DNA from 2 places in the Paenibacillus sp. 1A_MP2 genome. Region 2 is predicted to be linked to the other one. Evidence: riboswitches for the same ligand, from Rfam matches in the RefSeq annotation. Region 2 holds a riboswitch; the other holds the start of a gene.
The links. Region 2 has a riboswitch for cyclic di-AMP ahead of ACTWJ7_RS35655 (C40 family peptidase). Riboswitches for the same ligand answer to the same signal wherever they lie in the genome.
Positions count from the first base shown of each region.

Region 1: linked by a shared signal. The riboswitch ahead of ACTWJ7_RS24205 (C40 family peptidase) and the one ahead of ACTWJ7_RS35655 (C40 family peptidase) in region 2 are both predicted to bind cyclic di-AMP.

Region 1 is NZ_JBQQCS010000001.1:4,980,016-4,984,723, reverse strand. Features, by position in the region: gene ACTWJ7_RS24225 (xanthine phosphoribosyltransferase) at 1-74, shown strand, start outside; gene ACTWJ7_RS24220 (hypothetical protein) at 173-502, shown strand; partial or broken gene ACTWJ7_RS24215 (hypothetical protein) at 627-844, shown strand; gene ACTWJ7_RS24210 (carboxymuconolactone decarboxylase family protein) at 961-1,290, shown strand; gene ACTWJ7_RS24205 (C40 family peptidase) at 1,387-1,851, opposite strand; cyclic di-AMP (ydaO/yuaA leader) riboswitch at 1,857-1,988, opposite strand; tRNA gene ACTWJ7_RS24200 (tRNA-Leu) at 2,295-2,378, shown strand; gene ACTWJ7_RS24195 (winged helix-turn-helix transcriptional regulator) at 2,911-3,210, opposite strand; gene ACTWJ7_RS24190 (glycine C-acetyltransferase) at 3,337-4,527, shown strand; gene ACTWJ7_RS24185 (L-threonine 3-dehydrogenase) at 4,565-4,708, shown strand, end outside.
Region 2 is NZ_JBQQCS010000005.1:192,924-197,631, reverse strand. Features, by position in the region: gene ACTWJ7_RS35665 (sensor histidine kinase) at 1-1,218, shown strand, start outside; gene ACTWJ7_RS35660 (response regulator transcription factor) at 1,308-2,015, shown strand; cyclic di-AMP (ydaO/yuaA leader) riboswitch at 2,179-2,312, shown strand; gene ACTWJ7_RS35655 (C40 family peptidase) at 2,318-2,791, shown strand; gene asnB (asparagine synthase (glutamine-hydrolyzing)) at 3,002-4,708, shown strand, end outside.

The DNA of each region.
Region 1 (4,708 bases), on a different contig from region 2:
TCCCGGTTGAAGCGTTGGTGCGCATTCGTTCATTGAATGACGGTACCGTGCAATTTGACGATAACGAAATATGACTTTTTAAAGGAAAACGTGCCTATTTTTATAACAATGCCTTTGCATGACCGCTGATTTCATTTATAATGGGGTTATGTTAGGGAGAGGAGGCAACACCATGGGTAACCAACCGGCAACAGAACAATTTTTTATTGATAAGCTGGCGGAATCGAAAGTACATTTTGAGCGTGCCCTGGATTGTAAACATACGGAATTCGATGACCTTTATCCCTATATGATTGAACATCCTCAATTTTTCTGGTACAAACGCTACGTTGCCTGGTCAGAATTGCTGACGATTGTAGGCTTGTGCGAAGAGTTGTCCTTCTCTTGGAAAGAACAATTTACACCGCATCAAGTGGAGTACCTTGAAGAACGTGTGATGTCCGCCAAAGTGCTTGATTTTTGGTTTGAGAAGAACGACAGCAAAGAGCACGCGCAGCGGTAACTTTCAGTCGGGACATACTTTCGAATGACATGACAGTCCAATACAGTCACGTGAGACCTAAATGACTTTTCATTTAGGTCTCTTTTTGTAAATAATTTTTATGGAGAAAGTAGGCGTCGGGAATATGATCAGTGATGCAGAATTGGATGTACTGCGTTTATCGGGTGAAAAAGTAAGGGTGATTCGGGACGAGATTCAGTCCAATGATGTGACAGGCATTGTCGTAGCCTGGGACGGGAGCAGGTACTCATTCGCCGTCAGAATCGTCGTGTGGTCAAGCTTGACCGGAATTATCAGTACCAGTTGTTCAGCGAACCACGCAAGAGCCTGCTCGAAGAATAGGACATGCGTTTTAGGTTCATTTACCATGGATGTTTTGGCATAATTGCACCTCTCGGGAGAGAAGATAGGTACAGTGAGAGTTTGTAACATATCAGCCGAGAGGATGTGCGGTAACCATGACACTGATGAATGATAAGGTTCATGCCTATAAAGATCAGATGGGTGAATTAAGCGACGTGCTGCCTGCAGTGGTGAAGTCTTATCATGAGTTCACTGGAGAATGTTTTCAGGCAGGAGCGATTGAAGCCAAGACCAAACAGCTGATTGCCCTGGGCATTGGATTGTTTGCCAATAATGAGGTATGTACGTTCTACCATGTGGAAGAGGCACGTGCCAAAGGAGCGACCGATCAGGAGATTATGGAGACGGTGGCTGTGGCTGGAGCCGTAGGCGGAGGCCATGCGTTGTCTCAGGGTGCAATGAGAGTACAGAAGGCTTTACATTAACCTATGTATTGCAGAATCATTTTGTCCAGCTTTCTGTAGAAATAGGGCAGACAAAGAAAAGGCTCCGGTTATAACCGAAGCCTTTTCGTGTTCAACTTATATTTTGCCCAACATTTTGTTATACATATATTGTCCTGTTACCCGGCGTGCTGTTACGTAACGATCGTTGAAGTAAGGATTGGATAATTGAGTGATGCTTACACCCTTGCTGCTTGAAGCGTGAGCGAACTGTCCGCCACCGATATATACACCTGTATGTGAAATGCCATTACCCATCGTATTAAAGAACACCAGGTCACCTGTACGCAGATTAGCTTTGGATACCGGCGTGCCAGCCTTGGCTTGCTGCTGCGAAGTACGTGGCAATTCAATGCTGTATTTGTTGAAAATATATCTCATAAATCCCGAGCAATCAAACCCGGCGAGCGTAGTGCCACCCCATTTGTAAGGTATGCCTGTCATGTTGTTTACCACGGTGTTAATACTGCTTGCTTCAGTGCTTGTTGCCCCGGATGTAAATAGTACTGCTGCTCCAAAAATGGAGATGATAAGCTTTTTCAAAATTTGTGTTCTCCCTTCGATGCCTACGGAGTTAGCTAAGGGTTCGGTAGAAGGTTCCCTATATTTCCTATGTATAAGAATAATTCACCCAAAATGGTTCCCCCGTTTTCAAACATGAAACTCGGCAAATGAATAATTAAGTTTTTGTAACCTTTTGAAACTATATTGCATAAATGCGAAAATGTCAAACCTGTTTTAATGTTTTCTTAGCACCTCAATGTTAACGGAATTCTGACTTTTTATGTTGAAAAAACTCGAATGTTGGATTCTAATCGATGACAAAAAAGTAACTACTGTTTCAACTGGAGAGAAATTGGACAATGTATTGGTTATATTACATACATTGAAGTGGGAAATTATATTTTTTTTGTTGACACTAATTACCTGCACATGATATATTATTTCTTGTCGCCGCGATATAATTTCTCGGAGATATGATATACGCGGTCGTGGCGGAATTGGCAGACGCGCACGGTTCAGGTCCGTGTGGGCTAACCCCCGTGGAGGTTCGAGTCCTCTCGACCGCATCATACTCATCATCAATAGGTTTCTGTTCTGCGTTTTTATGCAGATCAGAGCCTTTTTTATATTTGTCAGGATATTCAGGCTTCCGCTCATCACCTGCGCTGATGATATCTTGGATATGTATTCCAAGTGGGCATAGATGTTTCGTTAGTCGAAAAAATGGCTGTGACCAAGCCATTCCTGAATGCGTAATGTATCCCGGTTTGATCCCCTGGCCCAGCTTGTGTACGTAAATCTGATCCCTGTAGTCATCAGAGTAGGACGATTTGTAGAGCTGCCTGTTTTTCTGCTGTTCCTCCAACAGCCGCAGCAGCAGTTCTAAGCCCGACATGTTCTCTGATAATAAAGTTGTTTAAGTACAAAAAACGACACCCGGCCTGATATACGGGCCGGGTTAGAAATAAAGATGAACTAGAGCGTGCCTTAGAACACCTCCTCGTAAGATGACCCTTCTACAAGTTGAAGCATTATCGTAGATTGGCTACCCATGGAATAGGCGTCGTCCGGACAACTGTCAGGAGACATTTCACATCACTATACCTCTTTGCTAAATGGAGTTTTCTTTGCTTGCATCTTTTGATAATCAAGCCCCCAATCATACATCGCAAGAATAATATCCTTCATTGAATGCCCAATATCAGTTAGCTGATACTCTATTTTAGGTGGAACTACAGGATATATCGTTCTAGAGACTAAACCGTCTTTTTCTAACTCACGAAGCTGAAGGGTTAATGACAGCAAGAGATATAAGCAAAGATTTAGTAGCGATTGCTTCCGGGAATGGGGGAAGCAATCGCTATGTTTTTTTGCGGATATTTTTATTTTTTTGTCCACCACATGTGTACAAAGAATAAAAAAGATGATACATTGAAATTAGTTTAATTCCTTTTATAACAGGGTTTTTTGGAGGAATACTATGTCTCCTGTACGAGGACATACGTATATCGAGGAGGGAATGGAATGTCAAGTCAAGCATTGGACCAATTTTTAAGTTCGAACATCGAAGATCTAAAGACTAAAGGTCTATATAACGTCATCGATACGCTGCAGGGTGCAAATGGTCCTGTTATTCGTATCGACGGAAAGTCCCTAATCAATTTGTCTTCCAATAACTATTTGGGACTGGCAACAGATTACCGCCTGATTGATGCTTCAGTTAAGGCGTCGCAGACATACGGGGCAGGCGCAGGGGCTGTGAGAACAATCAATGGTACGATGGATCTTCATATTGAGCTTGAAGAAAAACTGGCCCGTTTCAAAAAAACGGAAGCCGTTATCGTGTATCAATCGGGATTTAACTGCAATATGGCTGCTATATCCGCGGTAATGGACCAGCATGATGCGATTTTATCCGATGAGCTGAACCATGCTTCGATTATTGATGGCTGCCGCCTGTCGAGAGCTAAGGTGATTCGCTTTAAGCATTCGGATATGAATGATTTAAGACAGCAGGCGAAAGATGCCAAGGAATCCGGTCAGTACCATAAAATTATGGTCATCACTGACGGGGTTTTCTCCATGGATGGTGATATAGCAAAGCTGCCCGAAATCGTGAAAATAGCAGAAGAATTCGATCTGATTACTTATGTGGATGATGCCCACGGTTCGGGCGTTCTCGGAGCAGGTGCGGGAACCGTGAAGCATTTTGGATTGTCCGACCGCATTGACTTTCAAATTGGTACTCTTTCCAAGGCGATCGGCGTTGTCGGCGGTTATGTGGCGGGTAAAAAACAACTGATCGAATGGTTGAAGCTGAGAAGCCGTCCGTTTCTGTTTTCGACATCGCTACCTCCGGCTGCAATCGCTTCTTGCAGCGCTTCTGTCGACATTTTGATGAATGACAAAGAGCTGATCGAGAAGCTGTGGGAGAACGGCAATGATTTGAAAAACGGCTTGAGCCGACTTGGATATGATGTAGGCCAAAGCGAAACGCCGATCACACCTTGTATCATTGGCGATGAAGTAACCACCCAACAGTTCAGCAAACGGCTCTATGAAGAAGGTGTTTACGCCAAGGCAATCGTGTTTCCGACGGTTCCGAAAGGAACCGGAAGAATACGCAACATGCCGACAGCTGCCCATACCAAGGAGATGCTCGACAAGGTGATCTCCGTTTATGAGAAAGTTGGCAAGGAAATGAAGCTGATTTAGCTGCATTTGTGGGAGTATATTTCGGGAGGAATGTCTTATGAACAAGATTTTGGTGACGGGAGCACTGGGCCAAATCGGTTCTGAGTTAGTTGTTAAATTACGTGAAATTTATGGTGCGGATCACGTCGTTGCTACGGATCTCAGGTCATCAGCCCACGAAATTACCCGATCCGGGCCATTC
Region 2 (4,708 bases):
GGCAACAGTGCGGAACAAATGGCTGATTTTACAGGCGTCCAGATGTACATCTTGAGTTCACAAGGAAGATTCATTGAATCAAAGACTTCAGACGCCTCCATTTATCCTAACTATATCTGGGATAATCGCAAATTGTTAGAAGGGAAGAAGGTGGAAAGAGAATTCACTTTTAATAACGAACTTTACCTGCTTCATGGTATCCCCGTAACCACTAATCCAACGGTCAAAGGGATTTACGTGATTAGTTCTCTAGAAAATATGAAAGATTCGATCCAAACGATTAGAAATTTACTGTTTATCACTGGATTTGGAGCACTGTTATTGGCGTTGGGTTGCATATTTTTTCTATCCAAAAGATTATCGAATCCATTATTAAAAATTGAAAGTGCAACTCGCCAAATTGCCAAAGGAGAACTGAATCTTGAAATTCCTGTGGAAACTAAAGATGAGATTGGTTCATTGTCACAAGCCATAAACGACCTCGCTAAAGAATTAAAACAATATCGAGATAATCGTTCGGAGTTCTTTGCCAACGTCTCTCATGAATTGAAAACACCCATTACTTATATGGAAGGGTATGCAGACATATTGGCTAAAGATCTTGTGGAAAATGATGAAGAAAAGAAAAAATATCTACAAATCATTTCTGAGGAAGCACGACGTTTAAATGTAATCATAAATGATCTCTTTGAATTGTCTAAGATGGAAGAAGGTAAAATTGACTTGAAACTGATGTCTGTAGAACCCACTTCGATTATTCAAAGGTCTATAGATAAGGTTCAATTAAAAGCCCAAGAAAAAGATCTTACGATTCGAAGTAAGTTGAGTCCCGTACCCCATATTTTTGTAGACTCTAACCGACTGGAACAGATTATTTTGAATCTATTGGATAATGCCATTCGTTACACAGCCGAGGGGTATATTCAAGTTTCTTTAACTTCTGAATTAGAAGGGGTTGTAATAAGCATTTGCGATACGGGGCACGGAATTTCAACAGAAGAACTTCCCAATATATTTGAACGTTTTTACCGGGTTGAGAAATCCAGATCCCGGGCATATGGAGGAACAGGACTGGGGCTGTCCATTGTTCAAAGTCTTGTTTTACAACAAGGAGGAACAATTCATGTGGAAAGTAAAATTGGAGAGGGGACGCGATTTAAAGTGATGTTCCCGTCCATCACCTCTTCTTCATTAAAATCACACAGCTTCAAAATATAATATGTGAAACAAATGAGCTAATGATCGTTCAAATTTACGGTCAGAAACCGCATATTACTAAAGATTAATGAAATGGATGGGATGACCATATGAATAAATTGAAAGCATTAGTTATTGATGACGAATGGAACATGAGAAATCTGTTGCGAATTTATTTAACTAAAGAGGGTTTTGATATTACGGAAGCTCATAATGGAACCGAAGGACTGTCCTATCTTCAGAAAAATTCGTATCATGTCATTTTATTAGACGTTATGATGCCGGATATGGATGGATGGCATCTTTGTGAAAAAATCAGATCGTTTACTGAAACACCTATATTGATGCTTACAGCTCGAGGGGATGTGAAGGATAAGGTACATGGGTTAGGTGTCGGTGCTGATGATTATATGGTGAAACCTGTAAATTCTGATGAACTCATTGCTCGCTTGTTTGCGCTTGTTCGACGCTCTTCACAGTCTTTAAGCCTTAAAGAAATCGGTAAAAAAATCATGTATACTGACATGATTATTTATCCAGATCGAAGACAGGTTATTGTACTCGACACAAATCTGGATTTGACCCAAAAAGAACTTGATATATTGCTTATATTGGCCGAGAATCCACAAAGAGTTTTCTCTAGAGATGAAATCATTGAACGTCTCTGGGGAAGTGACTTTTTTGGAGATAACCGAGTCGTAGACACCCATGTGAAAAATATCCGGGAGAAGTTGCAGTTGGCTGGATTGGAACAGAACCCCATTCAAACGGTTTGGGGCATAGGGTATAAGTGGTTGTATAGTGTAGAGGAGCCTTGAACTTATAACTAGAATTCGGCAATACAAAAAGAACATGTGCTAAGAAGCGATCGCTCCCTAACTTCAGCAGGAGACGGTCGTTTCTTTTAGAATAAGATATACGAGAATTCCACATTAAATCCACACAATTTAACAATATAATACTCTATAGGTTACAAATATTTAACTATTTTTGCCGAATTTCGTATTGAAAACGGGGGAACCATTTGTTGGGTGAATTATTCTTGTAAGAAAAGAATATAGGGAGCCTTTAACCGAATCCTTAAGCTAACTCCGTAGGCATCTAAGGGAGGAACAAAAGTTTGAAGAAAGTCATTTTATCGGTTCTTGGAGCAGCAGTTTTATTTACCTCCACAGCAACAGGTGCATTTGCTAGTCAGGCAAAGCTAACAGAAGAAATAAAAGAAGTGGTTGGAACGCCATACCTTTATGGTGGGACAACAACATCTGGTTTTGATTGTTCCGGTTTTATCCTGTATGTTTTTAATAAGTTTAAACTAGATTTGCCGCGCACCTCTAGTATGCAAGCAGCAAAGGGATCGTTTGTAGAGAAAGAAGAATTACGCCCAGGGGATCTCGTTTTCTTCAATACGAATGGTCGCAGCATTTCACATGCGGGAATTTATGTAGGTAACAATCAATTTGCACATTCATCAAGCAGTAAGGGTGTTCGAATTAGTAGCTTATCTGAAAGTTATTATAAAACCAAATATGTAACAGCTCGTAGAGTGGTTAGCGAGCAGAACTATCTTAAAATGGTTAACGATAGTCATTAAAATGGACAAGCCCGTGGGTAATTCACGGGTTTGTCCATTTTGTTTAGCAACTTGCCTCGAACAGATAGAACCATTCTCCAGTGAACTAAACTAATAAATAAGTAAATAACTTATCTAAACTGTGATTTATGATATGGACGGTAATCTTTCACAGATTCCACATACATAAAAGCTAAACTAATCTTATATTGATTAGAGGAGAATAGCCCTATGTGTGGATTTGTAAGTTTATATAACAAATATCGTATGCCAGTAGATGCAAACATTCTGCAACATATGACCGACTCCATAGCTCATCGTGGCCCAGATGATGAAGGGATATATATCCATGATCATATCGGTCTGGGTTTTAGGAGACTAAGTATACTGGATATTGAGCACGGGGCACAGCCCATGACCAATGAGAACAAAGATATTTGGTTGGTATTCAATGGAGAGATTTATAATTATAAAGAGTTGAGGGATTGGTTGAGTCAGAAGGGGTATACATTTTATACAGATTCCGATACCGAAGTATTACTGAGGCTTTATGAGGACGTTGGAATTAAATGTGTCAACTATTTACGAGGCATGTTTGGGTTCACCATATGGGATCAAAGGAGTGATCTTTTATTTGCGGCACGGGATCATTTCGGAATCAAGCCTGTTTATTACAGTGAGACCGCCTCCGGATACATGATTGGCTCTGAAATTAAAACGTTGCTGGCTTCAGGTAGGATTGATAGGGAAGTGGATGAAAATGCTCTTTATCAGTATCTCACATTTCAATATGTACCTGAACCTCTAACGATGTTCAAAGAGATCCATAAACTGAAAGCAGGCCATTATTTGATTGTACAGAATAATGGAATGACCATCAGACCGTATTACGAAGTGAAGTTTGAGCCCCATGAAAGTAGGTCGTATTCCGATTTAGTAGAGGAAACACGATCAGTAATAACGGAATCTGTTCGTATTCATAAGAACTCAGATGTCCCTAGGGGAGCATTCTTATCGGGTGGTATTGATTCAAGCAGTTTAGTTGGTTTACTTCATCGCTTGGAGCCCACCCAAACATTCAGCGTTGGATTTGATATGCCGGGCTATAGTGAATTGGATGATGCTAGGAAGACAGCAGCCTATTTAGGGACTGAGCATCATGAAATTCGGATTAATGCCCGCGACTATATAGATATACTACCTTCTCTAATATGGCATATGGATGAGCCAGTAGCAGACCCATCAGCCGTGGGTCTCTACTTTGTATCGAAGTTGGCTAGTCAGCATGTTAAGATGGCATTTTCAGGTGAAGGTGCAGATGAATTTTTTGGTGGCTACAACATTTATCGGGAACCCTATGCTCTCCGCATGTTTCAGGGTCTTCCAGGTCCATGGAGAAGTCTTGCAGGACATCTTGGACGATTAATGCCTACCGGCATGAAAGGCAAAGGATTCTTGGAAAGAGGGAGTCTTATTCTGCAAGAACGTTACTTTGGAAATGCGAAGATTTTTATGGATCATGAAAAAAGTAAGGTATTAGCACCATGGTTATCGGAGCAGGGAGTATGTAAACCAACCCAGCAGGTGACTAAGCCACTTTATGAACAAGCGAAGTTATATGATGAAGTCACACAGATGCAGTATATTGATATTCATACGTGGCTACGTGGGAATATCCTAATGAAAGCAGACAAAATGTCGATGGCAAATTCCTTGGAACTTCGCGTTCCCTTTGTAGATACCAAAGTATTTGAATTAGCTGCTACCATCCCTACAAAGTATAAAGTTACACCCACAGCAACTAAATTATTACTCCGTGATGCTATGAAAGATGTGGTTCCACCTGATGTACAGCAACGAAAAAAATTAGGTTTTCCTGTCCCAACGAGAGTATGGTTAAAAAGTGAATGGTATTCATGGGCTAGGAATCTGATTATG